4 regions of the Sediminicurvatus halobius genome follow, and region 1 is predicted to be linked to each of the others. Evidence: predicted binding sites of a transcription regulator. Region 1 holds the regulator's gene; each other region holds the start of a gene.
What was found. Region 1 encodes FliA, which starts transcription of late flagellar genes. Its sites were predicted from a motif close to GCTAAAGTTNNNNNNNNNNCNGCCGATA; they were not measured.
Positions count from the first base shown of each region.

Region 1 (7,344 bases):
GCCCTGCGGATCCGTGAGCTGGCCGCCGAGCACAACGTGCCGCGGTTCGAGGCGCCGATGTTGGCACGGGCCTTGTATCACACCTCCGAGCTGGAGCGGGAAATCCCGGCGGGGCTCTACCTCGCCGTCGCCCAGGTGCTGGCCTACATCTACCAGCTGCGCACGGCGACCCGCGGCCGGCGGCCTGCGCCGCCGAAGCCCGAGATACCGGAGGAATTCATGGCCTACGCCCGCCGCGGCCGCCCTGAGGCCGGCCGATGAACGCGACCATCGCCAGCGGCTGGAACCGCATCGGCATCCTCGGCCTCGGCACGCCCGGGCTGCTCATCGCGCTGCTGGCGATGATGATCCTGCCGCTGCCGCCGCTGGCGCTGGATCTGCTGTTCACCTTCAATATCGTGCTCTCGCTGGTGATCCTGCTGGTGGCGGTGTATGCGTTGCGGCCGCTGGAGTTCGCCGTGTTCCCGACGGTGCTGCTGGTGGCCACGCTGCTGCGCCTGGCGCTCAACGTCGCCTCCACCCGGGTGGTGCTGCTGGAGGGGCATACCGGCACCGACGCCGCCGGCCAGGTGATCGAGTCCTTCGGCGACTTCGTCGTCGGCGGCAACTACGCCGTCGGCCTGGTGGTCTTCGCCATCCTGGTGATCGTCAACTTCGTGGTGGTGACCAAGGGCGCCGGGCGCGTCTCCGAGGTCAGCGCCCGCTTCACCCTGGACGCGCTGCCCGGCAAGCAGATGGCCATCGACGCCGACCTCAACTCCGGGCTCATCGGCCAGGAGGAGGCGCGCACCCGGCGCGCCGAGGTGGCCCAGGAGGCAGACTTCTACGGCTCCATGGACGGCGCGAGCAAGTTCGTCCGCGGCGACGCCATTGCCGGCATCCTGATCCTGCTGATCAACATCATCGGCGGCCTTGCCATCGGCACCATGCAGCACGGCATGGCCATGGGCGATGCCATGCACAACTACACCCTGCTCACCATCGGCGACGGCCTGGTGGCGCAGATCCCCTCGCTGGTGCTCTCCACCGCCACGGCCATCCTGGTCACCCGCGTCTCCGCCTCCCAGGACATGACCGGGGCGGTGAGCGATCAGCTGCTCGGCAACCCCAAGGCGCTGCTCATCACCGGCGGCATCGTGGCGAGCCTCGGCGTCATCCCGGGCATGCCCAACCTTACCTTCCTGCTGCTCGGCGGCCTCTGCCTGGGTGCCGCCTGGTGGCGGCGCCGGCGCCTGCAGCGCGAGGCCGCCGAGCCGGAGGTGCCGGCCCAGCGCCAGGGCGAGGAGACTTCCCCGGAGCAGCGCGAGCTCACCTGGGACGACGTCCCGCCGGTGGACGTCATCGGCCTGGAGGTGGGCTACGGCCTGATCCCGCTGGTGGACCGCCAGCAGGGCGGCCAGCTGCTCACCCGCATCAAGGGCGTGCGCAAGAAGGTCTCCCAGGACCTGGGCTTCCTGGTGCAGTCGGTGCACATCCGCGACAACCTCGACCTCGGCCCCAACAGCTACACCATCAGCGTGCTCGGGGTGCCCGTGGCGGAGGCGGAGGTACAGCCCGGCCGCGAGCTCGCCATCAACCCGGGGACGGTCACCGGCCAGCTCCAGGGCACCCCCACCAGGGATCCGGCCTTCGGCCTGGAGGCGGTGTGGATCGACCCGGGCCGGCGCGACTACGCCCAGACCCTGGGCTACACCGTGGTGGACGCCAGCACCGTGGTGGCCACCCACCTCTCCCAGGTGATCCACGACCACGCCCATCAGCTCCTCGGCCACGACGAGACCCAGAAGCTGCTGGACCTGCTCGCCCAGCAGCAGCCGAAGCTGGTCGAGGAGCTGGTGCCGAACACGCTGCCGCTGTCGGTGGTGGTGAAGGTCCTGCAGACCCTGCTGGAGGAGCGGGTGCCGCTGCGGGACATGCGCACCATCGTGGAGACGCTGGTGAACTTCGGCGGCCGCACCCAGGACCCGGCCCAGCTCACCCAGCACGTGCGCGAGGCCCTCGGGCGCATGATCGTCCAGCACGTCGGGGGACTGTCGAAGGAGCTGCCGGTGATTACCCTGGAGCCCCAGCTGGAACAGCTCTTGCAGGACACGGTTCAGGGGGTCTCCCAGGGCGCCGCCGGCTTCGAGCCGGGGCTCGCGGAGCGGCTGCAGCGCTCCCTGGGCGACAGCGCCCGGCGCCAGGAGATGGCGGGGCAGCCGGCGGTGCTGCTCACCTCGCCGCAGCTGCGCAGCTGGCTCTATCGGCTGACGCGCCACGCGAGCGCCGGGCTGCATGTGCTGGCCTACAACGAGATCCCCGACGACAAGCAGATACGCATCGTGGCCAGCATCGGCCAGCAGCAGGTTTCCGCCCAGGCGGGCTGATCGGACGGGAAGCAACCGCATGAAGATCAAGCGCGTTTTCGCCAGCGACATGCGCCAGGCCATCCGCCTGGTGCGCGAGGAGCACGGCCCGGACGCCGTCATCCTCTCCAGCCGCAACGTCGACGGCGGCGTCGAGGTGATCTCCGCCATCGACTACGACGAGAACGCCGTCCAGGCGGCGGCCCGGCAGGCCCCGGCCGCCACGCCCACCCCCGCGGAGCGCGCCCCGGCCGCCGAGCGCAGCCGCCTGTCCGTGACCGTGGGCGACGACGAGGACGACGGAAAGCCGACGCTATCCTTCGCCGAGGAACCGTCACCGCCGCCGCCCGGCGCCAGCGAGCCGGCGCCCGCGCCCGCCGCGGCGAACCGCATCCAGTGGTCCCAGGAGCCCGCCATGCAGGCCATGCGCGAGGAGCTGCGCACCCTGCGCTCGCTCTTCCAGAGCCAGCTGACGCTGCTGGAGTGGCAGCAGATGGGCCAGCGCAGCCCGGTGCGCGCGGCGCTCCTGCGCCGCCTGCACGGCCTGGGTCTGGGCCCTGACGTCTGCCGCAAGCTCGCCGACCACGTGCGCGAGGGCGACGACCCCGAGCGCGCCTGGAACCAGGCCATGACCACGCTCGCCCGCCATTTGCCGGTCACCGACGACGACATCGTCGAGCGTGGCGGCATCGTCGCCCTGGTGGGGCCGACGGGCGTGGGCAAGACCACCACCGTGGCCAAGCTCGCGGCCCGCTTCGCGCTGCGCCACGGCAAGCGCGACGTGGCGCTGGTGACTACCGACAACTTCCGCATCGGCGGCCAGGACCAGCTGCGCAGCTTCGCGCGCATCGTCGGCGTGCCGGTGCACACGGCGGGCGACGCCGCGGAGCTCGAGCGCGTCCTCGCCGACCTCGCCGACAAGCGCCTGGTGCTGATCGACACCGCCGGCATGAGTCAGCGCGACCTCCGCCTCGGCGAGCAGCTGCAGACCCTGAAGCGCGTCGGCCGCGAGGTGCGTCCCTATCTGGTGCTCTCCGCGGGCACCCAGCTCACCTCCCTCATGGACGCCGTGCGCAGCTTCCGCGCCGTCGGCCCGGCCGCCTGCATCCTCAGCAAGACCGACGAGGCCGGGAGCCTCGGCGGGGCGATCACCGCCGTGCTGCGGGCGCGCCTGCCGGTGGCCTATGTCGCCCACGGCCAGCGCGTGCCCGAGGACCTGCGTCCCGCCCGCAGCGACCGGCTGCTCGCCGACGCCCAGGCGCTGGTCCGCGAGCAGGATTCCCGGGAGGACGAGGAGAGCCTGGCCATTGCGCTGGGCGCGACGGGGGGCGCCGGCGAATGAGCGCAACGGATCAGGCGGCAGGACTCAGAAGAATGTCGAAACCGCGACCGGTCAAGGTGATCGCCGTCACCAGCGGCAAGGGGGGCGTGGGCAAGACCAACGTCTCGGTGAACCTCGCCACCGCGCTGGCGAGCCAGGGCCGGGGGGTGATGCTGCTCGACGCCGACCTCGGCCTCGCCAACGTCGACGTGGTGCTCGGGCTCAGCCCGCGGAAGAACCTCTCCCACGTCATCGACGGCGAGGCGAGCCTGGAAGAGGTGCTGGTGTCGGGCCCGGAGGGAATGCACGTGGTGCCGGCGTCCTCGGGCACCCAGCGCATGGCGGAGCTCAGCCACGCCGAGCACGCCGGGCTCATCCAGAGCTTCAGCGAGCTCAGCCACGACATCGACTACCTCATCGTCGACACCGCCGCCGGCATCTCCGACTCGGTGATGAGCTTCGCCCGGGCGGCCCGCGAAGTGCTGGTGGTGGTCTGCGACGAGCCCTCGTCCATCACCGACGCCTACGCCCTGGTGAAGGTCCTGAACCGCGACCACGACGTGCAGCGCTTCCACATGGTGGCCAACCGGGTGCGCAGCCCGCGCGAGGGCGAGGAGCTGTTCTCCAAGCTCTCGCGGGTGACCACCCGCTTCCTCGACCTTACGCTCGACTACCTCGCCGCCATCCCCGAGGACGACGCCCTGCGCAAGGCAGTGCAGCGCCAGCGCCCGGTGGTGCAGGCCTTCCCCGGCAGCCCGTCCGGGCGGGCGCTCACCGACCTCGCCCGGCGGGTGGACCAGTGGCCCGTGCCGAGCGGGGCCCAGGGGCACCTGGAGTTCTTCGTCGAGCGCGTCATCCAGTACGGCAGCGAACGACAGGGGGTGGTCGGATGAACGGCCATGCCATGTACGAGCAGATGCGCGCCGGCAGCGGCGACGACGTGGTCGTCCGCCACGCGCCGCTGGTCAAGCGCATTGCCCATCACCTCGCGAGCCGCCTGCCCGCCTCGGTGCAGGTGGAGGACCTCATCCAGGCCGGCATGATCGGCCTGCTGGAGGCCGCCCGCCAGTTCGACTCCGGCCAGGGCGCGAGCTTCTCCACCTACGCCGGGATCCGCATCCGCGGCGCCATGCTGGACGAGATCCGTCGCCTGGACTGGACCCCGCGCTCGGTCCACCGCAAGGCCCGGGAGGCGGCCGACGCCATCCGCGAGATCGAGCACCGCACCGGGCGCGAGGCGAAGGACAGCGAGGTTGCGGAGGCGCTCGGCATCGGCCTCGAGGAATACCACCGCATCCTGCAGGACTCGGCCGCTGCCAAGGTGTTCAGCATCGACCAGGACGACAGCGAGGGCGGCGAGCACTGGGAGCCGGCGGGGGATATGCCGCAGCCGGACACGGTGCTCGGCCAGGAGGGTTTCCAGGCGGATCTCGCCGCCGCCATCCGCAAGCTGCCGGAGCGCGAGCAGCTGATCATGCAGCTCTACTACGACGACGAGCTCAACCTCCGCGAGATCGGCGAGGTGCTCGGCGTCACGGAATCACGCATCAGTCAGATCCACGGCCGCATCATGCTAAAGCTGCGCGGGCATCTGGCCGATTGGATGGATAGCTGAATCAGGGGGTAGGCGTGGCACTGGACAAGAACATGAAGATCCTCGTGGTGGACGACTTCTCCACCATGCGCCGGATCATCCGCAACCTGCTGAGGGATCTCGGTTTCGAGAACGTCACCGAGGCCGACGACGGCAACACCGCGCTGCCGAAGCTCAAGGGCGGCGGCTTCGACCTGCTCATCACCGACTGGAACATGCCGGGGATGACCGGCATGGAGCTGCTGGAGGCCGTGCGCGCCGACGACGAGCTCAAGGACCTGCCGGTGCTCATGGTCACCGCCGAGGCCAAGCGCGAGCAGATCGTCGCCGCGGCCCAGGCCGGGGTGAACGGGTATGTGGTCAAGCCCTTCACCGCCGTCACCCTGCGCGAGAAGATCGAGAAGATCTTCGAGCGCATCCAGGCGGCGGGGTGAGCCGTGGCCGAGGAGACGACGCTCAGCATGGATGAGTACCTCGCGCATGCCCGCGAGCTGGTGCGCCAGATCGAGGCCGGCGAGGAGGACGCCGCCCGGGTCACGGTGGAGGCGTTGGCGCGGCTGCGCGAGCGCGAGCTCTTCCGCGAGCTCGGCACGCTCACCCGCGAGCTGCACGAGGCGCTGAAGTCGTTCAAGGTGGATACCCGCCTCGGCGACATCGCGGCCAACGACATCCCCGACGCCCGCGAGCGGCTGAACCACGTCATCGAGCTCACCGAGCAGGCCGCCCACCGCACGCTCACCGCCATCGAGTCTGGCCTGCCGCTGGCCGAGGGGCTGGCCGGCGAGGCGGGGAAGCTCGCCGAGCGCTGGCAGCGCTTCCGCCAGCGCGAGCTCTCGGCGGCGGAGTTCCGGGAGCTCTCCCGGGACATCGAGGCCTATCTCCAGCGCTGCGGCGGCGAGGCGGCGACGCTGCAGGCGCATCTCTCGGACGCGCTCATGGCGCAGGACTATCAGGACATCACCGGGCAGATCATCCGCCGGGTGATCGGCCTGGTGCAGGAGGTGGAGGACGGGCTCGTGGAGCTCGTGCGCATCTCGGGCCACCGCATCGCTGAAGAAACCCCGGCCGCCGCCGATAAGGCGGACGACCAGGAGGCCGACCGGCGCGGGCGCGGACCCGCGATTCCGGGCCAGGAGGGCGACGTCGTCTCCGGCCAGGACGAGGTCGACGACCTGCTCTCCAGCCTCGGCTTCTGACTGCGATTCACGCCTCCGGAGGGGCTGGCATGGACATCGATCCGCAGGACGACATCGTTCAGGACTTCCTGGTGGAGTCCCGGGAGATTCTGGAGTCCCTCGGCGAGCAGCTCGTGGACCTCGAGCAGCAGCCCGAGGACCGGGACCTGCTGAACGCCGTCTTCCGCGGCTTCCACACCATCAAGGGCGGTGCCGGCTTCCTTGCGCTGGACCGGCTGGTGGAGATCTGCCACGTCACCGAGGACATCTTCAATCTCCTGCGCTCGGGGGAGAAGACCGTCGACTCCGAGCTCATGGACGCCGTGCTGCAGGCCCTGGACGTGGTCAACGGCATGTTCACCGCGCTGGAGAATGGCGAGAGTCTCGACGCCGCGCCACCGGAGCTGATGCGCACCCTGCGCCGGCACAACGCCCCGGACGGGGCGGACGACGCAGCCACCGGCGCCGCCGACCCGCCGGCCGCGCCCGCGGCATCCGGCGACGCGCAGGGCGCCGACCCGGCCGAGGGCGATATCAGCGACCGCGAGTTCGAGGCGCTGCTGGACGCCCTGGACGAGCCCGCCGAGGCCATGGAGAAGGTCGCCGAGGCCGCCGGCGAGACGCCGGCGCAGGAGGGCGGCGGCGACGAGATCGACGAGGACGAATTCGAGGCCCTGCTGGACGAGCTCCACGGCCAGGGCCGCCATGCCGGCCGCCCGGCAGCCGCCGCCGACGCGCCAGCCAGCGCCAAACCGCCGGACGCACCGGAGGCTGCCGGGAAGGCGGCTGCAGCGGCGTCCGGCGACGAGCACATCAGCGAGGACGAGTTCGAGGCGCTGCTGGACGAGCTCCACGGCGAGGGCCGCGGCCCCGGTGCCGAGGCCGCCGGCGCCTCCGACGCGGCAGCCG
Region 1 covers NZ_CP086615.1:2,011,357-2,018,700, forward strand. The annotation lists gene flhB (flagellar biosynthesis protein FlhB) at 1-261, shown strand, start outside; gene flhA (flagellar biosynthesis protein FlhA) at 258-2,366, shown strand; gene flhF (flagellar biosynthesis GTPase FlhF) at 2,386-3,687, shown strand; gene LMH63_RS09185 (MinD/ParA family protein) at 3,720-4,559, shown strand; gene LMH63_RS09190 (RNA polymerase sigma factor FliA) at 4,556-5,281, shown strand; gene cheY (chemotaxis response regulator CheY) at 5,302-5,694, shown strand; gene LMH63_RS09200 (protein phosphatase CheZ) at 5,698-6,456, shown strand; gene LMH63_RS09205 (chemotaxis protein CheA) at 6,486-7,344, shown strand, end outside.

Region 2 (7,344 bases), 360 kb from region 1:
CACCCTCTCCGGGGCCGATCCGGAGGGGAATTTCCCGGCCATCCTGGGGCACGAAGGCGGTGCCGTGGTCGAGGAGGTCGGCCCCGGAGTGCGCTCACTCACCGTGGGCGATCACGTCATCCCGCTGTACGTCCCGGAATGCGGCGAGTGCAAGTTCTGCCGCTCGGGCCGCACCAACCTCTGCGGGGCCATCCGCACTACCCAGGGCAAGGGCGTGATGCCGGACGGAACCAGCCGCTTCAGCGCCCGCGGCCGGACGCTGCATCACTTCATGGGCACCTCGACTTTTTCCGAGTACACCGTGCTGCCGGAGATCTCGGTGGTGAAGGTGCGCAAGGAGGCGCCCCTGGACCGCGTCTGCCTGCTCGGCTGCGGGATCACCACCGGCATCGGCGCGGTGCTCAACACCGCGAAGGTCCGGCCCGGGTCGACGGTGGCCATCTTCGGCCTCGGCGGCGTCGGGCTCTCGGCGATTCAGGGTGCGGTACTGGCCAGGGCGGAACGCATCATCGCCATCGACATCAATCCGGACAAGTTCATCTTCGCGCGCCAGCTCGGCGCCACCGACTGCGTGAACCCGAAGGAGCACTCGGCGCCGATCCAGGAGGTGATCGTCGGGATGACCGACGGCGGCGTGGACTACTCCTTCGAGGCCATCGGCAACGTCGCCACCATGCGGGCGGCGCTGGAGTGCTGTCACAAGGGCTGGGGCGAATCGACCATCATCGGCGTCGCCGGCGCCGGCGAGGAGATCAGCACCCGCCCGTTCCAGCTGGTGACCGGCCGGGTCTGGCGCGGCTCCGCCTTCGGCGGCGTCAAGGGCCGCAGTGAGCTGCCGGGCTATGTGGACGGCTACCTGGAGGGTCGTATCAACATCGACGACTTCGTCACCCACACCATGGGGCTCGAGGCCATCAACCACGCCTTCGAGCTCATGCACGAGGGGCGCAGCATTCGCAGCGTGATCCGGTTCGACGACTGATGGGAGGCACGATGACGCTGGAACCGGTGGCCGAGAGCCGTTGCTTCGAGGGCCGCGTGGCTCGCTACCGGCATCGCTCCGAGGTGCTGGACTGCGAGATGACCTCCGGCATCTATCTGCCGCCGCAGGCTGAGCGCAGGCCGGTGCCCGTGCTCTACTGGCTCTCGGGGCTGACCTGCACCGACGAGAACTTCATGCACAAGGCGGGCGCCCAGCGTGTGGCCGCCGAGCTGGGCATGGCCATCGTCTGCCCCGACACCAGCCCCCGCGGCACGGACCTGCCCGGGGAGCACGAGAGCTACGACCTCGGCTCCGGCGCGGGCTTTTACGTCAATGCGACCCAGGCCCCGTGGAGCGCCCACTACCGGATGTACGACTACGTGGTGGAGGAGCTGCCGGCAGTGGTGGAGTCGCGTCTGCCGATAGGGCCGGCGCGCGCCATCAGCGGTCACTCCATGGGCGGCCACGGTGCGCTGATCTGCGCCCTGCGCGAGCCGCGGCGGTATCTTTCGGTGTCGGCGTTCTCCCCGGTGGTCAATCCCACGGAGGTCCCCTGGGGGCAGAAGGCCTTCAGCCATTATCTCGGGGATGATCCGGCGGACTGGCGGGAGTGGGATGCCTGTGCGCTGATTCGCGAACGTGGCTCGGCGCTGCCGCTGCGGGTGGAGCAGGGGGAAGCCGACGGCTTCCTGGGCGAGCAGCTGCAGCCGGAGAGGCTTGCCGAGGCCTGCCGCGAGGCCGGTGTGACCCTGGACCTGCGGGAGCGCCCGGGCTACGACCACAGCTACTATTTCATCGCCACCTTCATCGACCACCACCTCCGCTACCACGCCCGGGCGCTGGGTATCGGCTGATCCCGGTGGTGGTGCCCTGGAGAGGGGCCCACGGCACCCGATCCTTAACTCATCGCGGGGCTCGCGGACGTAGCGAGCGGCATCCGCCGCTGGCGGATGCCGCTCTGGGGTGGGCCTCAGGCGGTCCGGAACCGCCCCATGAGGCTCTGCAGCTCGCTCGAGAGACGGGCCAGCTCCTGACTCGCCGAGGCCACCTGGCTCGCGCCGGTGGCGGTGCGCCCGGAGATGTCACCGATCTCGTTGACGTTGCGGTTGATCTCCTCGATGGCGGTGGACTGCTCCTCCGCCGCGGAGGCGATCTGGGTGCTCATGTCGTTGATGGTGTGGATGCGGGCGGTCATGGCCTCCAGGCGCTCGCTGCAGCTGCGGGCCATGCCCACGGCCTCGTCGCTCTGCTCGCGGCCGGTGGTCATGAGCCCGTCCGCCTCCCGTGCCCCGTTCTGAACCCGCTGGATGATGTCGCGGATCTCGTCCGTGGATTCCTGGGTGCGCGTCGCCAGCGTGCGTACCTCGTCCGCGACCACCGCGAAGCCGCGGCCGTGCTCGCCGGCGCGGGCAGCCTCGATGGCGGCGTTCAGCGCCAGCAGGTTGGTCTGCTCGGCGACGCTGTTGATCACGTCCAGGACGGTGCCGATCTGCTCGGCGTCACCGGTGAGCCGGCCGATGCCTTCGTTGGTGCGGGTAAGCTGCTCGGCGAGCTGCTCCACGGTGGCCACCGTGCGGCCCATGACCGCGGACATCTCCCCGGCCTCGCCGCTGGCACCCCTGGCGGCGTCCGCCGTCTCGCCGACGTTGCGCGCGACCTCCTGGATCGTGGCCGTCATCTCGTTGGTGGCGGTGCTCACCTGGTCGGTGGCGCTGTGCTGGGCCTCGACGTTGCTGCGGGCCTCGTCGCTGGTGGCGGATAGCTCCTCCGCCGCCGACGACACCTGTTCGGTGGTGCGCGTTGCCTGGCCGATGAGGTCCTGCAGCTTGGCCAGGAACTCGTCGAAGTAGTCGGCAAGCCGGCCGATCTCGTCCCGGGCCGGGTTGTCGAGTCGCAGGGTCAGGTCGCCATCGCCGCTGTTCAGATCCTTGACACGCTGGGACATGGCCTTCAGCGGGCGCAGCACGATGCCGGGCACGCGCCACATGGCGAGGCCGGAGACCAGCAGGCCGAGCACCAGCACACCGCCGAGCGCCCGCTGGTTGCCCGCCACGCGGCTCTCCATGGCGGCGTCGAGATCGGCCGACCACGCGTTGACCTGCTGGGTCATCGTGTCGATGCGGGCGCGGGCGGTATCGAAGGCCGCGATGCCCTGATCGGTGGCGAGGGCGTAAGCCAGCTCGCTGCTGCCGCTCTCAGTGAGCTCGCGCACCTCGGCACTGATCTGCTCCCACTCGGCGATTTCCGTGGCGAAGCGCTCCGCAAGCTCGTTCGTGGCGGGTCGGTCCAGGGCCTCCGCAGCCTGGGCGACGCGCTCGCGGGCCTGGCCGAGGTTCTCCTCGTAGGTGGCGTAGAAGGTTTCACGCTCCTCGTCGTTGAACGAGCGCACCGCCTGGAGCTGGGCGATCAGGGACTGGTGCAGGTCGCGGTCGGCCTCGAGCACCAGCATGCCGCCCGGCAGATGCTGATTGGCAAAGGTCTGAGCGTCGCGCGTCAGCCCGACCAGCAGGGACATCGCGAGCGCTACCACGCCGATCAGCAGAAGCGTCAGCACGGCCAGCGGCAGACCGAGCTTCCAACGAAACGAGAGATCCCGCCACCACGTCGACATAGTTCTACCCCCCGGGGAATGCATCGTGTATTGGGCGCCTTCTTGGGATGCGGCGCTCTCTGCCCTCAGGAGCGCTATCGGCGTCTGGCCGGCGCAGTTGAGTGCCGCCGGTCGCCGCCGGGTGGGAGGACGGGAGGTGGCACTGCGTACTGGACGGCGGCACGCTTTCGCGTATGATGCCGCCAGCGATGCCCACCGGTCGGTATCGCCCGTTCTCGGCCTCCGCATTCGCGGGGCGCTGCGCTCGCAGACTCCAGCCCAATCTTTCTCTGCCTGGACCGGGCCCGTTCCGGCGGCCGTTGGCCGCGTCGGGTGGCAACCCAGGAGCGCTACACTGCATGTCCTTCGATAAACTCGGCCTCTCGGCCGAACTGCTGCGCGCCGTGCGCGAGCAGGGCTACACGACGCCCACCCCGATCCAGTCCCGCGCCATTCCGGCTGTCCTCAGCGGCGGCGATGTCATGGGCGCCGCCCAGACCGGAACCGGCAAGACCGCAGGCTTTACCCTGCCGCTGCTGCAGCGGCTGACGGACAACCCGCGCGCCGGCGGCCAGCGCTCGGTGCGCGCGCTGGTGGTGACGCCCACCCGCGAGCTCTGCGCCCAGGTGCAGGAGAGCGTGCGTACCTATGGCCGGCATCTGCCGCTGCGCTCGGCGACCGTGTTCGGCGGCGTCGGCATGCAGCCGCAGGTGGACGCCCTGCGGCGCGGCGTGGATGTGCTGGTGGCGACGCCCGGGCGCCTGCTCGACCACCTCCGCCAGCGCACCGTGGACCTTTCCGCCGTCGAGATCCTGGTCCTGGACGAGGCGGATCGGATGCTCGACATGGGCTTTATCCACGACATCCGCAAGCTGCTCGCGGCACTGCCGCCACGGCGGCAGACGCTGCTGTTCTCGGCCACGTTCTCGCCGGAGATCCGGCGCCTCGCGGATGGACTGCTGCACGATCCGGTGCGGATCGAGGTGGCGGCGCGAAACACCGCCGCCGAGACGGTGGCGCAGAAGGTTCACCCGGTCAGCCGGGGCGGCAAGCGCGGCCTGCTGAGCAACCTTATCCGCGAGGGCGACTGGGAGCAGGTGCTGGTGTTCACACGCACCAAGCACGGCGCCAACCGTCTCGCAAAGCAGCTGGAGGGCGACGGTCTGGTGGCCGCGGCGATCCACGGCAACAAGAGTCAGGGAGCCCGGACGCGGGCGCTGGCGGGCTTCAAGCAGGGCGACGTGCGCGTTCTGGTGGCGACGGACATCGCCGCCCGCGGACTGGATATCGAGGAGCTGCCCCACGTGGTGAACTTCGAGCTGCCGAACGTCCCGGAGGACTATGTGCACCGGATCGGCCGCACGGGGCGTGCGGGGCGCGGTGGCCAGGCGGTGTCGCTGGTCTGCGTGGACGAGATCAGCCTGCTGCGGGGCATCGAGCGGCTGCTTGGCAACCCCATCGAGCAGGAGCTGGTGCCGGGGTTCGAGCCGGACCCGAACGAGCGTCCGGAGCCAATCGTCAAGGCGCCGCAGGGGCGTCGCGGCGGCGGGCGGCGAGCGAGGCCGCGGTAGCCTTATAGGTAACGGCGGCCGGCTGCGTCACCGGCCGTCGCATCGCAGCCCGCATATCGATTGGATATGCGGGCTACCGGGAGCCTCTCACAGCGGCGCCTCGCGCTCGACTGCGCGCTCGACTGCGTGAATCGAGGTTAGGAGCGGCTGGGCAGCCCCGGCGCGGCGTCGTCGTCGCGCCGCGCGAGTCGGCCGAGGCCCAGGGTGATCGCGGCGATGCCCCGGCAGACGACGTGAATGAAGTCGGCCAGCCCCGGATTGGTGAAGCCGATGCTGAGGCGGTCGCCGTCGGCCCGGACGTGCACGCCTTCGTGCCCGGCAACGGCCTCGATACGAGCCGCGAGCTCGCCGGCCTGCTTCGCGTTGCCGGTGCTGATGGTAATTCCGTCGTGGTGCATTGCGTGCGTCCTCCGTCTGCGTTTGTTGCAGTGCATTATACGCGAACGGAGACACACAGATATAGATGAGTGATTTAAGTGTTGTGACTGCGGGTCACAAATATTGCACGCGCTGATAGCGCGGGAGCCGGCCCCGGGCGCCTGCCCGGGGCCGATGGCTCGGGGTCAGGCGCTCTCGTAGAGGCGGGTGAGCACGAACTCGCGGTGGCCAAGCGCCTCTGCCGCGGTGTAACGGCCGTTGGCGGTACGCAGCATCATCTCGAGCAGCGAATCGCCGGCCTGGCTCATGTCCATCTCGCGGCGCAGCACGCCCGTGACGTCCACGTCGATGTGCTCACGCATGGTGCGCAGGGTGCGGGCGTTCGCCGAGAGCTTGATCACCGGCAGGATCGGGTTGCCAATGACGTTGCCCTGCCCGGTGGGGAAGAAGTGCACGACGAAGCCGGAGGCAGCACATAGAGTCACCATCTCCGCGGCGGCGGAGGATGAATCCATGAACCACAGGCCCGGACCGGTGGGGCGCTCCGCCTTGTCAAGCACGCCGTCCACCATGCACTGCTTGCCGATCTTCTGGATGTTGCCGAGGGCCTTCTCCTCGATGGTGGTCAGCCCACCCTCGATGTTGCCCTTGGTGGGCTGGGACTCGGAGAGGTCGTTGGTCTTCCAGCGGTCGATCATCGCCGAGTAGCGGTCGAACATGAACTGGAAGCGCTCGCGGATCTCCGGAGTGCGGCAGCGCTCGGCCACCAGATGCTCGCCCCCGGTGAGCTCCGAGGTCTCGCCGAAGCAGAGCGTGTTGCCGTTGGCGTAGAGCTTGTCGAAGGCATCGCCGACGGTGGGATTGGAGCCGCAGCCGGAGGTGGTGTCGGACTCGCCGCACTTGGTGGACACCCAGAGCTCCGAGAGCGGGCAGGGCTCGCGCTGCAGCTCCGTGGCCCAGTGCACGAACTCCTTCGCCTGGCGCGAGGCATTGGCGATGGTGTTGTGATCGCCGTTCTGCTCGATCCAGAAGCCCTCCACCGGCTTGCCGGTCTCGCGGATCCCCTCCACGACGCGACTGGTCCAGCCCGGCTCGATACCGATGACCACCACCGCGGCGACATTGGGATTGCTGCCGGCACCGATCAGGGTACGGAAGTGCAGGTCGAGATCGGGCCCGAACTGCAGGCGGCCGTAGGGATGCGGCAGCGCCAGCGTGCCCTTGATATTGTTGGCGACGGCCTCGGCGGCGGCGTTGGAGATGTCGTCCACCGGCAGGACGACCACGTGATTGCGCACCCCGACCCGGCCGTTCTCCCGACGGTAGCCGAGGAAGGTCTGACTGCTGAGATCCATGCTTACCACCTCTTGGTTTTCACGTTGTGGACGTGGACGTGCTCGCCGGTGCGGATGGGGGCAACCACCCGGCCGATGTCGACGCCGTACTTGATGACGGTCTCGCCCTCGGGGAGGTCGCGGATCGCCAGCTTGTGGCCGATGGGGATGTCGTCCTTGACTTCGAATTCGATGGTGCGGTCCTGATCCATGATCCAGCCGTTCAGCTTCTGGCCGGCCCGGATACCCTCCACGACGACCACGCCGACGGAGTCGCCCTCATCGTGCACAACGAAGTCCGGTGCTCGAGACATGGGATCTCTCCTCAGTGATGACAGGAATTGGCAGCTGCCGAAGTGAAGTATACTATGTCTTATACATGACTTGCCATCGAGGGCGGTGCGGCGGATGCTTCGCACTGCCATCGCTCCGACGGGCGGAAGGCGAGCAAGAAGAAGTCCGGTGGCGATTCGTCACCGGCGAGGTGGC
Region 2 covers NZ_CP086615.1:2,369,108-2,376,451, forward strand. The annotation lists gene LMH63_RS10795 (S-(hydroxymethyl)glutathione dehydrogenase/class III alcohol dehydrogenase) at 1-982, shown strand, start outside; gene fghA (S-formylglutathione hydrolase) at 994-1,836, shown strand; gene LMH63_RS10805 (methyl-accepting chemotaxis protein) at 1,953-3,593, opposite strand; gene LMH63_RS10810 (DEAD/DEAH box helicase) at 3,932-5,143, shown strand; gene LMH63_RS10815 (hypothetical protein) at 5,281-5,541, opposite strand; gene LMH63_RS10820 (UxaA family hydrolase) at 5,707-6,876, opposite strand; gene LMH63_RS10825 (UxaA family hydrolase) at 6,879-7,169, opposite strand.
Region 2: LMH63_RS10805 (methyl-accepting chemotaxis protein) is a predicted target of FliA. The motif match lies at 3,669-3,696, and genes of this name have one in related genera.

Region 3 (7,344 bases), 550 kb from region 1:
GCGCTGGTGCAGACGGGGTTCATGTGGCAGGCCTTCGCCGAGGGGGCGCGGCGCATCGAGCCGGCGGTGGAGACCTGGCACTACGGCGTGCCGCTGATGGTCGCCACCGGCGGCGCCATCGTCCTCTCCTGGCTGGCGCGGGAGCGCCGCGGGCGGGTCACCCTGCCGGACATCACCCTGATCGTCTGCGCCATCGCCGTGGCCACCTATCTGCTGATCGTGCTCAACACCCAGCTGCGCATGAGCACGGGGACGTCGTTCGCGCCCGTTGGCCTGTCCTGGGCCGCCATCGCCGGCTCCGCACTGATCCTCGAGCTCACCCGCCGGGTGACGGGGATGGCGCTGGTGACCATCGCGCTGATCTTCTTCGCCTACGTATTCGTCGGCCCGTATCTGCCCGGGTTCCTGGGCTATCCGGGGCTGGGGCTGGTGCGCTTCTTCAGCCAGGTCTACACCGACGCCGGCATCCTCGGGCCGACCACGGCGGTCTCCTCCACCTACATCATCCTGTTCATCATCTTCGCGGCCTTTCTGCAGGCCTCGCGGGTGGGGGAGTACTTCGTCAACTTCGCCTTCGCCACCGCCGGACGCGCCCGCGGCGGGCCGGCCAAGGTCGCCATCTTCGCCTCGGGCCTGATGGGCATGATCAACGGGACCAGCGCCGGCAACGTGGTCTCCACCGGCTCGCTGACCATCCCGCTGATGAAGAAGGTGGGCTACTCGAAGCAGTCCTCCGGGGCGATCGAGGCGGCGGCCTCCACCGGCGGCCAGATCATGCCGCCGATCATGGGTGCCGGCGCCTTCATCATGGCCGAGATCACCGGCATCCCGTACACGGATATCGCCGTGGCGGCGATCATCCCGGCAATACTGTACTTCGCCGCGGTCTACTTCATGGTGGACTTCGAGGCCGGGCAGCTCGGCATGCGCGGCATGCGCGAGGACGAGCTGCCCTCGCTCGTGCGCATGGTGCGCCAGGTCTACCTGTTCATCCCGATCATCATCCTGATCGCGGCTCTGTTCATGGGCTACTCGGTGATCCGCGCCGGGACGCTGGCCATCGCCGCCTCGGTGGTGGTCAGCTGGCTGTCGGCGCACCGTATGGGCCCGCTCGCCATCGGGCGGGCGTTGCGGCTCGGCGGCGAGATGTCCATCCAGATCATCGCCGTCTGCGCGGCTGCGGGCATCATCGTGGGCGTCATCTCGCTCACCGGCGTCGGCGCCCGGTTCTCTTCGCTGCTGCTGGAGCTCGCAGGCGTCAGCCAGCTGCTCGCGCTGATCTTTGCCATGGCCATCTCCATCATGCTCGGCATGGGCATGCCCACGACGGCCGCCTATGCCGTCGCGGCGTCGGTGGTGGCCCCAGGCCTGGTCAGGCTCGGCATCGACCCGCTCACGGCGCACTTCTTCGTCTTCTACTTTGCGGTGGTCTCGGCCATCACCCCGCCGGTGGCGCTGGCCTCGTATGCGGCGGCCGGCATCTCCGGGGCCAACGCCATGGAGACGTCGGTGGCCTCGTTCCGAATTGGCATCGCGGCCTTCGTGGTCCCGTTCATGTTCTTCTACTCGAGCGCGCTGCTGATGGATGCACCCTGGCTGCGGGTGGCCCAGGCGGGGGTGACCGCCGTCGTCGGCGTGTACCTCCTTGCCGCCGCCGTGCAGGGCTGGTTCTGGGGGCGCAACGCGCGGTGGTTCACGCGACTGGTCCTGCTTGCCGCCGCGCTCGCGATGATCAAGGGTGGGCTGGCCACGGACGCCCTGGGCGTGCTGCTGATTGCCGCCGCCTTCGTGCTGCAGCGGATGCTGCCCGGCGCGCCGCGGCCGGCTCCGGCGCCTTGAGCCGATGGACTTGGCCGGCGCCTCGATCCGCGGTGCTGCAGGCGGATCTGCGGCGGTGCCGGGTGCGCGTTGTGGCGGGAGCGCCCGGGACACGCCGTAGATACGTCCCTGTAGGCCCATAGGCGAGATCCCTCTCGCCTACGGGCCCCGGCGCTCCCGCCACAACGCGCACTTCCAGCCTGGGTGCCAGCTGCCGCGATCGACGGGGCTGCCCCGGAACGAGCAGGGCACGGCCGGGATTCGCTGATCACGCCGCGGTGCGTGGCCTCTTATTCGGCATTACAGCCGATAGATCACCCGCACTGCACCCCAGTGCCGGCCATTGACGGTGATCGGAGCCGAGGCGTCGCGGAACAGCTGGAAGTTGCCGCCGCCCATGTCGCGACGGTAGACCTGCAGCAGAAAGGGTCGGCGATTGCTCGCCGCGGCCTTGCCCACCCGGTCGTCGAAGATGCGGCGGTTGCGGCAGTTGGCGGCGTTCCACACCGGATCGTCCGGGCGCTGCGGCTGGGAGACGGGCAGGGCATGGGTGGCGATATAGCCGCGGTCGTCGGTGGTGCAGCAGGCGCTGATCCGGCTGTCGCTCTCCCGCACCGGCTCCTGCAGGGCCGGCAGAACCTCGTCCGTGAAGCGGGTGTAGCGGCTGAGATACTGCTGCGGGTCCGTCCCCCGAATCGGCTGGTAATCGCGGTCGAACAGATCCTCGACGCTGATACGACCGCCGGCGACCGCCTTCTCGAACGTGCGCGAGACCGCCGCGGCGGTCTCCTGCGCCTTGCGCACGAAGGGCGAATCCTCGGTGTCACTGTCGCTTTCGAGGGTGATGTTCACCAGCTCCTCGGTAAAGCCGAGCAGCCGGTTGATGCGCTCGCCGGCGGCGTCGAGGTTGCCGGAGGAGCGTTCCACGTCCTCCGTGAGCCCCGCCAGACCGCTGGCGGTCTCGCCGCAGTAGCGGTCGATGTCCCGCACGGCACCGGCGATGCGCCCCGTCTCACGGTCGACGTCGGCGATGGCGGCCGCCACCGAGGTCATTACGTCCTGAATGGCATGGGTGCCCTCCTGCACGCGATGCGCCTGGGCGGAGCTCTCCTCGCCACGCTGCACCAGCTCACGCACCTGGCTCGCCAGCTCCGCCAGGGTCTCGTCGATCTGGGCCGTGGCCTCACCGGTCTGGCGGGCCAGCTCCTTGACCTCCTCGGCGACCACGGCGAAGCCACGCCCCGCCTCGCCGGCACGGCTCGCCTCGATGGTGGCGTTCAGCGCGAGCAGGTTGGTCTGTTTGGCGATGCCGGAGATCCCCCGGGCCACTCCGGAGACGCGCCCCAGCGCCTCGTCCAGGTAGGCCAGCCGGCCGCCGCTGTCGGTGACGGCGTCGGCTAGCCGCCGGATGTCGTCGATGGACTCGCGGATCCGCGCCTGCGAACGGTCGACCTCGCCGGCGGCGTCGTTGGCGACCTGCTGCGCAGCGGAGGCCGCCTGATCCACGGTCTTGTTGACCTCTGCCATCTGCGCGGCCATGCCGCTCAGATGGGCGAACTGCTCCGCCTCCCGGCTAACGTGGGCACTGACGTCGTCCACGTGCCCGGCGACGTCCACCAGCTCCAGACCAAGCTGCCCGGTGCGCTCGGCGATCCGCTCGATCACGCGGGCATCGCCCGGCGCCCGGAACTCCCGGTCGGGTTGGGTGCCGCTTGTCTCCTCGCGATGCCAGCGCAGCCAACGCACGTCTCGACTCCCTCCGCGCAGGCCGGTCTCGTGACCGGGACACCCGTTGTCCTCCCAGGGGATAACGGCGCTGTCGCCACGTCCTTGAGCGCTCCGGACGGACGGGGATCGCGCCCGGCGCGGCATCTATGAAACACTGTGATGAAAATCACAGAAGCGGCTGACGGCCCGCAGGGTGACGGACGAAGAAGGCCCATGACATCGGCGGATGGCGGCGAGGACATCAGACGCGACCTGGCGGCCCTGGTTACGGCCTGGGAGGCGATGCGGGACGGCGCCGATGCGGCGCACTTCGAGGCAATGCGTCGCCACTGCGCCGGCGTGGCTGCCGCCGCCGAAGCGAGCGGGCACCGGCGGCTGGCGGAGCTGGCGGGGGTGGCGGAGATCATGCTGACGCCGCTGGCCCGGGCGGAGGAGCCCGCGGATCCGCTGCTGCTGCGAACCCTGGACGACTATGTCGAGGCACTGCGCCGGCTCGATCCGGGAGCGCCCCCCGAAAGCCCGGCCATGCCCTGCCGGCGGGCGCGCCTGATCACCGGGGACGACACCGCCGTCGCACGGCTGCGGCCGTTGCTGCGGGATCTCGCCTGGGGGCTGGAGGTCCTGCCGGACGCCACCGGCGCCGCGGATCCCGGACCGGCGGAGCTGATCGTGCTCGATCTGGACGGGAGCGCCGAGCCGGACAGGTTGCTATCCGGGCTAACGACGGCGCTGGGGCCCGCTTCAGCGGGGCCCCAGCCGCCAGTGGTGGCACTGGCCGCCCGCGGCTCGGCGGCGTTGCGCCTCACTGCCGCCCGCGCCGGAGCGGCCGGCTTCTGGCTCAAGGGCATGAGCCGGGATCTGCTCGCTGCCGAGCTGGACCGTCTGGCGCTTGCGGCAGCGGAGTCGGCACGGCCGTTGCGCGTGCTGCTACGGGACGACAGCCGCACCCAGACGGCCTATTACCGCAACGTTCTGCAGCGCGCCGGCCTGACCGTGGAGGCCGCGGACAGTGCCGACGCCGTCTTCGAGGCGCTGCTGCAGCGGCCGCCGGATCTGCTCCTGCTGGACCTGCACATGCCGGACTGTGACGGCGCCGAGCTCACACGGGCCGTGCGCCAGCTGCCCGGGCTGGGCCATCTGCCGGTGGTGTTCCTGTCCATGGAGACCGATGTCCGCAGGCAGCTGGACGCCCTGGCGGCGGGCGGCGACGACTTCCTGGTCAAGCCGGTGTCCGGCGGCCAGCTGTTGCGTACGGTCACCCTCCGCGCCACCCGGGGGCGGACGCTGCGGCAGCAGTCGGGGCGTGACGGTGCCACGGGGGCTCTGGTGGGGGAGGCGCTGCGGGCGCGGATTCGACATGAGCAATGGCGGGCGGAGCGCGATCGGCGACCGCTGCAGCTCGCCCTGCTGCGCCGCTGCGAGGCCGCTGCGGGTCCGGCCGGCACCGAGCTCACCGCGCTGGCCCTGCGCCTGAACGAACGGCTGCGCCGGACCGACGTGCTCGGCCGGCACAGTTCGGATGCCCTCGTGGTGCTGCTGCCCGGGGCCGGCGAGCAGGAGGCGCGGGCACTGCTGTCCCCCCTGCTGCAGGCGGAGGCCGACCACGCCGGCTGGCGCCTCGGGCTCGCCGGGCAGACCCCGGCGCTGGACGCGGAGGGGCTGCTGCTCGCCGCCGAGGCGGCGCTGGCCTAGCCAGCGCTGCGGGCCAGTTCCTGCGGGTCGAAGTCGTCGACGCTGATGACCCGCAGGCGGGCCGCTTCCGCCTCCCGCAGCCGCTCGGCCTCGTCGGCGCCGAGCACGCCGGCGCGCTCGCCCGCGCCGATGGCGTCCTCGTCCCAGGCCACCCGCAACTCGCCGCTGCGCACCGCCTTGCGCAGGCGACGCTCCAGCGGCGCGACCTCGTGGGCCAGGGCATAGGCACGCTCCACGGCGCCGATGGCATCGCCGGCGTCCGTGGGCCGGTAGACGCCGTCGATGAGCCGCTCGCGGGGCTCCCCCGGCTCCATCATGAGGCGGGCGACGCGGGCGGCGAGGCGGTCATCCGGGCCACGGCGCCGCCGGCCGAGGGGCAGCACCAGCCCGCGCAGCAGCCAGGCCAGCGGGCGCACGGGGAAGTTGGCGATGACCTCGTCCAGGCGTTGCTCGATGAGCGCGAGGGACTGCTCGATCCCGTAGCTTACGAAGGCCAGATCCTCCCGTGGCCGGCCGTCGTCCTCGTAGCGCTTGAGCGTGGCCGAGGCCAGGTAGAGGTGGCTCAGCATGTCGCCGAGGCGGGCCGAGATCCGCTCGCGGCGCTTCAGGCCGCCGCCGAGCACGAGCATGCTGGCATCGGCCAGCAGGGCGAAGGCCGCGGCGTAGCGCTCCAGCTGGCGGAAGTAGGGGCGCGTGTCGGCGCTGCCGGCGCCGCGTGCGAGGCGCGCGCCGCTGAGGCCGAGGAGCAGCGCGCGCAGAGCGCAGCCGAGGCTGTGGCCGACGTGGCCGACCAGCAGGCGGTCGAAGCTCGCACGGCCGCGCTCCGGGTCGGGGTCGCCGGTGGCCTCGATCTCCTTCAGCACGAAGGGATGGCAGCGGATGGCCCCCTGGCCGAAGATCATCATGTTGCGGGTAAGGATGTTCGAGCCTTCCACCGTAATGCTGATCGGCGTGGTCTGGTAGCTGCGGCCGAGATAATTGGAGGGACCGAGGCAGATGCCCTTGCCGCCGTGCACGTCCATGGCATCGTTGATGCATTCGCGCTGGCGCTCGGTGAGGTGATACTTGACCACCGCCGAGAGCACGGCGGGTTCCTCCCCCGCATCCAGGGCGGCCGCGGTGACGCGACGCGCGGCCTCGCATACGTAGGCATTGCCGGCGATCCGCGCGAGCGCCTCCTGCACGCCCTCGAACTCGCCAATGGGCACCCGGAACTGCTCCCGGATGCGGGCATAGGCGCCGGTGGTGAGCGCGCACATCTTGGCCGTGGCGACGCTGCCGGCGGGCAGCGAGATGCTGCGGCCGACGGCAAGGCAGTTCATGAGCATGCGCCAGCCCTGGCCGATACGCTCCGCGCCGCCGATGATCTGGGTGAGGGGGATGAACACGTCCCGCCCGCGGTTCGGTCCGTTCATGAAGGCGGCGTTGAGGGGCAGGTGCCGGCGGCCGATCTCCACGCCGGGGAGGTCGGTGGGGATCAGCGCCAGGGTGATGCCGAGGTCGGTGCTCTCGCCCAGCAGATGGTCAGGGTCGTAGGCGCGGAAGGCGAGTCCGAGCAGGGTGGCCACCGGGCCCAGGGTGATGTAGCGCTTCTCCCAGTTCAGGCGCAGCCCCAGCACCTCTTCGCCCTGCCACTCGCCGCGGCAGACCACGCCGGTATCCGGCAGCGAGCCGGCATCCGAGCCGGCCCAGGGGCCGGTGAGCGCGAAGCAGGGGATCTCCTCGCCCCGTGCCAGGCGGGGCAGGTAATAGCGCTGCTGGGCATCGGTGCCGTAGCGCATGAGCAGCTCGGCAGGGCCGAGGGAGTTCGGCACCATCACCGTGGAGCCGAGATCCGCGCTGCGGCTCGCCAGCCTCATGACGACGGCCGAGTGGGCGCTCGCCGAGAAGCCCTTGCCGCCGTGCGCGGCCGGGATGATGAGGCCGAAGAAGCCTTCGCCGCGGATGGTCTCCCAGGCGGCGGGGGGCAGATCCAGACGCTGGTGGCTGACCTCCCACTCATCCACCTGGCCGCACAGGGTCTCGGTGGGGCCGTCCAGGAACGCCTGCTCGGCCTCCGTGAGGCGCGCCGGCGGCTGGCGCAGCAGTCGCCGCCAGTCGGGGTGG
Region 3 covers NZ_CP086615.1:1,459,473-1,466,816, forward strand. The annotation lists gene LMH63_RS06610 (TRAP transporter permease) at 1-1,839, shown strand, start outside; gene LMH63_RS06615 (methyl-accepting chemotaxis protein) at 2,119-3,564, opposite strand; gene LMH63_RS06620 (response regulator) at 3,760-5,238, shown strand; gene LMH63_RS06625 (acyl-CoA dehydrogenase) at 5,235-7,344, opposite strand, start outside.
Region 3: LMH63_RS06615 (methyl-accepting chemotaxis protein) is a predicted target of FliA. The motif match lies at 3,627-3,654, and genes of this name have one in related genera.

Region 4 (7,344 bases), 690 kb from region 1:
GACCAACTGCGCCCCTTGTCGCTCGACCTCGACGCGCTGGCCGATCAGGCGGAACGGCACCGAGTAGCGGTTGGTCTGGTAGCTGACCAGGTAGTCGTCTGCGACCACCCGAGTGGCGCGCATGCCGAGCCAGAAGCTCGGCTGGCCCGCCGTGGGGATCAGCGCCGGCGCTTCGCGCTGGAAGCGCACGGCGGGTTGTTCATGGGTGGTGCCGTGGAGGCGCTGATCGGCGATCTCGGCGGCCCACTGCTGGAGCTGTTCGTTGAGATCCAGCTCGTCGACGAACGTCCTGCCGGGGAGGAAGTTGCGCTTGAGGTACTTCACGCCGCTCTCGACCTTGCCCTTGGTCTGCGCCCGGTAGGCACGGCATAGCCGTGGCTCGAAGCCCCAGTAGTCGGCGAAGCTCTTGAACGTCGCGTTCCAGCGCACCCGCCCGTCGCCACCGGGATGGCAGACGGTGCGGGGCCGATCATAGAGATGCTCCCGGGTGTGGCCGCCGAAGTAGGCGAACGCCTGCTCGTGGGCATCGAGGAACTGGCGCAGCGCCTCCCGCGGATAGGCAAGATGGAACGCCCGGCGGGAGAAGCCGAGGGTCATCACAAAGAAGTGCTGCACCGTGACACCGCGGCGGAAAGGCACTCGCGACTCGCCCCAGTCGATCTGACTCTGCCCGCCCGGCGGCGTCTCAAAGCGCAGCAAAGCGCGCTGGGCCTGCTCACGCACGGCCCGCAGCGGCTTCACGAACCGCTTGACCGTCTCGTAGCTGCCCCGGTAGCCGCGGCTTGCCTGCAGCTCCTGGAAGAGGATCCGCGCCGAGTAGTCCACGGCCGGGGCGCGCTCACACAGATACGCTTCGTGCTCGCGCAGCAGTGTCGCGGTGGATCGTTCTCGCTGGTAGCGGCGGTAGGACGGATCCCGAAGGCAGCGCCGGATGGTCTTGCGATCCAACCCGAAGCGCCGGGCCAGCTCCGAGATCGACACCGGCTCTCGGGCCGCCGTGCAGCGAATCTCATCGAAAAGCTCCTGGCGCACCATGGCTGACTCCGCAGGTGAGTGACCTGCCTGCATCGTGCGCCCGGGAACTTGCTTCGCCATCGTCATGGCTCTCCCTCCTCAGTGCGGAGGGTGGGGAAAATTCAATGACCGTACCTGGGGATTTTTGAATGACCGATGACAACTACGTCCTCGACCTCGTCCCCAAGCGCTCGTTCGTGCGTTGGGCCGTGGCGCAGGGCCAGACGGTGTTCGTCATCTCCTGGGTGAACCCGGACGAGCGCTATGCCGACGTGGGCTTCGAGGACTACCTAACTGATGGCGTGGTCGCGGCCATGGACGCGGTCGGCGAGGCCACCGGCGAGCGCGAGATGAACGCCATGGGCTACTGTATCGGCGGCACCCTGCTGGCCTGCACCCTCGCCTGGCTCGCCGCGCGCGGGGACGACCGCATCGCGAGCGCCACCTTCCTCACCTCGCTCATGGAGTTCAGCGACGTCGGCGAGCTCTCGGTGTTCATCGACGAGCCGCAGATCCGCGCCATGGAACGCCACATGGCGGCCCTCGGCTACTTCGAGGGCACCCATCTCGCCACCGCTTTCAACCTGCTACAGGCCCGCGAGCTCATTTGGGGTGCGAGCGTGCACAGCTACCTGCTGGGCCGCGAGCCGCCCGCCTTCGACCTCCTCTACTGGAACTCGGACTCCACCCGCATGCCGGCGCGAATGCACAGCTTTTACCTGCGCAACATGTACCTGGAGAACCGCCTGCGCGAGCCCGGCGCCATTACCCTCGCCGGCGTCCCCATCGACCTCGGCCGGGTGCGTCTGCCGGCGTTCGTGCTCGCGACCGAGCGCGACCATATCGCCCCCTGGCGCTCCTGCTACCGCAGCGCGAAGCTCCTCGGTGGCCGCCGCGTGCGCTTCGTGCTGGGCGAGTCCGGCCATATCGCCGGCGCCATGAATCCGGCCGGGAGCGGCAAGTACGGGTACCGGACCAGCCGGCGCCTCCCGGCCCGCCCCGATGAATTCCTCGCCGCCGCCGAACACCACCCGGGCTCCTGGTGGCCGGAGTGGCGCGCCTGGCTGGAGCGCTTCAGCGGGGGCTCGGTACCCGCGCGCGCCCCCGGCGACGGCGGACTCGCCCCCATCGAGCCGGCGCCTGGGTGCTATGTGCGGGTGCAGGCGCACGAGCCGGCACCGGTCGCGGGCGCTCCGGGGTCACCTGCACGGCGCCCCGGCGCAGTTACTGTGCGGGGCTCCGGATCAAACTGAGCGCACCTAACTGCCGATCAGTCGTCATTTCGGGGGCAGGTCACTCGGCGGTGGAATCGATCAACGGCGCCACCGCCACAATCGCCGCCGACTGCGAGCATTCGTGCTCGCGCCGATGCTCGGCCACCAGAGGAACCGCCCGCGCTCGGGCCTCCGGGGAAAATCGGTTCACTGTACTCTTGACCCGATCATCTCAACCTATCGGGTCACCGGAAATCGCGGGGCGGTTCAGGGGCTCGACATCGGGAGCGCGGGCGATGCTTGTCTCAAACGCGGGGCTCGGCGGCGTAATAGGCACAGGGCGACGGGTATTTCGTCTGATCAGCTTATGCGTCACGTCGGGTGTGTGACTCATTACGCAATGATGGAAGTGACGACACCTGACCGTTACGTTGTACGTGCCTCGAATCGCTCAAGAGCGCCCGGAGACAGTCGATACATCGGTCGAGGCAAGGACCTTTGTGCGGATGATTCGAAAGGTCCTTGCGGGAGTGATATATACCGGGCCCAAGCCCTGCCTGGTGATCAGTGGCGTATGTCTGCCCGTGGGCAGTCCACGTCTTACGTGACACCTTTGGGAGGGCGCGACTCATGCGAGTCAATGAGCCGGTTACGCAGAATAATGTCCCCGTGCAAAGCGGGGCTAATATCCTTTCCACCACCGATCGAAAGGGTCGGATTACCCACGTCAACGAAGAGTTCGTCGAAATCAGCGGCTACAGTCGCGAGGAGCTGATCGGCCAGCCTCATAATCTGCTGCGTCATCCTGATATGCCGCGGCTGGCATTCGAGGACTTCTGGCGCACGCTCGAGGCGGGGCGCTCATGGATGGGCCTGATCAAAAATCGCTGCAAGAATGGCGATCACTACTGGGTCAAGGCTTTCGCGACACCGATTCGGGATGCCAATGGTGAGGTGACTGAATATCAGTCAGTTCGCACGGCAGTTGCGGACACCTACGCCCTGAAGCGGGCCGAGCAGATCTACGGCCATGCACGTGCGAATGAGCCCGACAAGGGCAAGCTGAGCGAGGCGTACCGCCGTCCGTGGCGCCCGAGTCTTGTGGCGTACCTCGTGGGAGCCCAGGCGGTTCCTTTGATTGCGCTCTTGGTCATGGCCTTGATGGGCGCAATGCCTCCCGTTGCTGGGGCGACTTTGGCTGGCCTAATCGCCGTACCAATAGCAGTCGCTATATGGTGCTCGAAGCCCTACTCCGCGCTGGTAAAGGAGGCGAGCGCCATCGTTGACGATCCGCTCGCTGAGGCCGTGTTCGTTGGTCGCCACGATGGGTCGGCTCGAATACGGCTCGCCATGATGAAAGTGAGAACGGAACTGGATGCGGTTACCAAGCGGCTATCCGACACGTCACTGGCAATCGGCATCGCCGCGGGCGATGCCGAAGACAATACACGCCAAGCTGCATCCGCCATGGCGAAGCAGAGCGCAGAAGTCGAGGGCGTGGCCAGCGCTAGTGAGGAGATGTCCCAAACCCTTCAGGAGATCTCCCGAAATACCACAGAAACGGCAGATACAGCGGGCGAGGCGACGAAGCAGGGTCAGGAAGCAAGGCAGCGTATGGAGACAACACGCGAGGCCATGAACCGCTTGGAGGGGCAAATACATCGCTCGACTGAACTCGTCAACACGTTAGCCGCGTCCGGACAAGAGATCGAGAAAGTCCTTACGGTTATTAATGGCATCGCAGAGCAAACAAATCTTCTGGCGCTCAACGCATCAATTGAAGCGGCGCGGGCTGGAACAGCAGGACGGGGATTCTCCGTTGTCGCCGAAGAGGTCCGAGTGCTCGCCGCGCGGACACAGGAGTCTACCGATGAGATTCGAAGGATAGTCGCGACGGTCCAGGACAGTGCAGAACATGCGACCGAAGCGATGGCAGAGAGCCATCGGGAGGCGGAGAGCACTAGGGCACTCATGGTGAACACGGAGGACCAACTTCAGGAGCTAGTGGCGGCCGCGGAGGCGATCTCGTCACTCACCACGCAGATCGCGAGCGCCGTCGAGGAGCAGACTACCGTCGGTGCCCAGATGTCCCAGAATATAAGCGAAATCAGCGAGCTAGCCAAGGCTGCCACGGGCGGTGCAGACGCTTGCGTTAACCGGATCGGCTCGGTCGTCGAAGAGGTTGGTCGGATGCGCGGACTGATTCAACAGTTCCAGCAATAAAAGACGAAAAATACTTGTTTTAACCGAGTGCCGAATGCGCTTGGATAATGGGCTGATGACAATGAGGCGCGCTTGAGCGACAGACTGGCTTCTGCTGCTAACGCGCCTATTAGTATTGGTTTGCAACTGCGACCCACTTGCGTATTCGGTCGATGAGGCGGGCAGTTCATGGCGTCGCAACGGGACAGCGTTGGCGCATCGCAGCAAAAGGAGACCATTCCGGCGGATGAGTTTGCCGGCATTGGTGAGGTGGCCTGCAAGCAGGTAATGCTTGAAGCGAGCGATGCGATGGTGTTAGCAACCTCGGAGGGAATCATAGTTGGCGCAAACCTTAGCGCCGCAAGCATGCTTGGCCGTAGCCAGGATGAGCTGACAGGAATGCATGTCGTTCAGCTCCATCCGGAGGAAGAGCGCAAGCGCGTGCTCAGCGTGTTTGAAGAACTACGTACGGTCGGTCACAGCCTCGTAGAGCACAGGGTCCTACGCGCTGATGGCTCGTTGGTTCATGCGGAGGTCTCCGGAACCCGAATTCGCGACCAGGGTACCGGAGAAATTTTCATGCTTGGTGTCTTCAGGGATATCGAAAAGCGGCGCGAAGATGAGAGTCGCCAACGCGCCGCCGTCGTGCGGGAGGTTCACCACCGCATCAAGAACCACCTCCAAGGACTTAGCGGTCTGCTCGCGAGACATGCGAGCAGGGAGCCTGCGCTCCAGCCCGCATTACGCGATGTTCAGGGTCAGATTCACTCCATCTCACTGATCCATGGGTTGCAGAGTCGACGCGGAAGTGAACAGATCTGGCTCTGCGATATGGTCCGCGGCGTTTGCCAATCAATCGAGGAGGTCTGGGGATTAATACAGCACATCACAGTGACGGTGAACACCACATCACCGGTGTACATCTCAACCGACGAATGCGTTCCAGTGGCCTTGATCGTGAATGAGCTGGTCGGGAATGCCGTCAAACACGGAGGGGGAGGTTGGTATAGCGTGAATGTGGAAGCCTGCGTAGAGGGGTCACCGGAGAAGGCCAGAGTAACCGTGCGCAATCGCGGCCGGCTCTCTGAGGCATTCGAGATCAGTCGTGGGCGAGACCTTTCTTCCGGGCTCGGTCTGGTTGGTGCGCTCATGCCTCGTGAGGGCGCGAAACTCGACATTCGTATGATAGACGGAAGCGACGAGGTCGTGTCCGTGCTGGACCTGACGCCTCCCGTTCTCGCGAAGCCGTTCGAACACGAGATCTGAAGGGAGGAGAGTTGCCGCGATGGAAATGGAAGGGACGAACATACTGATCGTGGACGACGATCGCCTGATTACCCTGACCCTTGTGCAGGGCCTGCGGGAGCTCGGTTACAACGCCTATGGCGCCCAGTCAGCTGGCGAGGCACGCCAGTTGATCGCTGAGCACCAAGTCGAGCTCGTCGTGGTGGATTCCAAAATGCCGGGTGAGTCAGGATCTATTTTTGCGCGCTGGCTTCGCCAGGAAACTGAGATCCCGTTTCTCTTTCTGTCCGCATATAGCGATAGGCAGACAGTGGAAGCTGCGGTTGACGCCGGCGCATTAGCATACGTCGTGAAGCCGGTACAGGTGAGCCAGCTGGTCCCTATGCTGGAAGCGGTAAGGGAACGCGCCCAAGAGATTGCGGAGTTACGTGCCAAAGAGCACAAACTGCAGAGGGCTATTGCTAGCAATCGGCAGATTAGTGTCGCAGTAGGGCTGATCATGGCGCGACATGGCCTACTCAAGGGAGAAGCCTTTGAGAAACTCAGAGAAAAGGCGCGTGCAAGACGCCGTAAAGTAGAGGATTTCGCCGCCGAACTCGTGGAGGCCGAGGAGTTGTTGTCAACCGCGGTGCGGTAGCAAATTCTCGCTAATAACTCAGAATCCACAACAGAGCCGGCCAATACCCCGCCACATTACTTGCGCTTCGCCCGTGCCCCGCGAAGCCTGATCAGTAGAAGCACAGTTGGTCGTTGCGTCGCGCATCGAGCGTTGATGCGTACGGCGGCCAATCGAGTTCGGACGGACTATGGCGTTCGAACTTGTTTGATTCGCGCTGTCATATACAGGGGCAAACAGATGGGTGACATTGAACACATGCCGAGCGAGGAGAAGGTACGCGTTCTTGCGAGCGCGCTGGAACAGATTGCGGATGCCGTTATCATTACGGACCGGCAGGGCGTGATCGGCTACGTGAATGAGAGTTTCGAGTCATTGACCGGCTACTCCAGAAAAGAGGTCATCGGAAAAAAGCCCAACATGCTGAAATCCGGTCGGCACGGGACGGAATTCTATAAGGAGCTGTGGGGTAATGTTCACGCCGGGAAGCCATTTCGTGCCGTTTTCGTTAATCGTAAAAAGGACGGAAAACTATATTACGAGTCGAAAACAATTACTCCGGTAAAGTCGCGGGGCCATGAAGTTACTCATATAGTGGCCACCGGCCGGGACATTACCGAGCGAGTGCAGATGGAACGCCGGTTACGAAAGCAGGCGTACACTGACAGTCTCACCGGGCTTGGTAACCGAAGCAGCTTCTGGGAGGCGGTACAGAGGGTTCTTGACTGTCCGCGCACGAGCAACGCGGCGGCGGTGCTGTATGTGGATCTTGATGGTTTCAAGGCGGTCAACGACACCTTCGGGCACGCGTGGGGGGACAAGCTACTAATTGCGGTGGGCGAAAGGTTGGCCAGCCTAGTAAGGCGACACGATGTGGTAGCGCGCCTAGGCGGCGATGAGTTCGCGATTTTGGCGATGGGCTCGGATGCTGGCGATTACGTGGAAGGGCTGGCGGAAAGACTTCTGGAGGCACTCGAAGCGCCTTTTGATGTGGCGGGGGTGGATACGTATCTCTCGGCAAGTGTCGGTGTGGCTGTCATTCCGGAGGGGGTG
Region 4 covers NZ_CP086615.1:1,321,337-1,328,680, forward strand. The annotation lists gene istA (IS21 family transposase) at 1-1,095, opposite strand, end outside; gene LMH63_RS06020 (PHA/PHB synthase family protein) at 1,164-2,267, shown strand; gene LMH63_RS06025 (methyl-accepting chemotaxis protein) at 2,859-4,451, shown strand; gene LMH63_RS06030 (sensor histidine kinase) at 4,620-5,696, shown strand; gene LMH63_RS06035 (ANTAR domain-containing response regulator) at 5,716-6,312, shown strand; gene LMH63_RS06040 (putative bifunctional diguanylate cyclase/phosphodiesterase) at 6,532-7,344, shown strand, end outside.
Region 4: LMH63_RS06025 (methyl-accepting chemotaxis protein) is a predicted target of FliA. The motif match lies at 2,678-2,705, and genes of this name have one in related genera.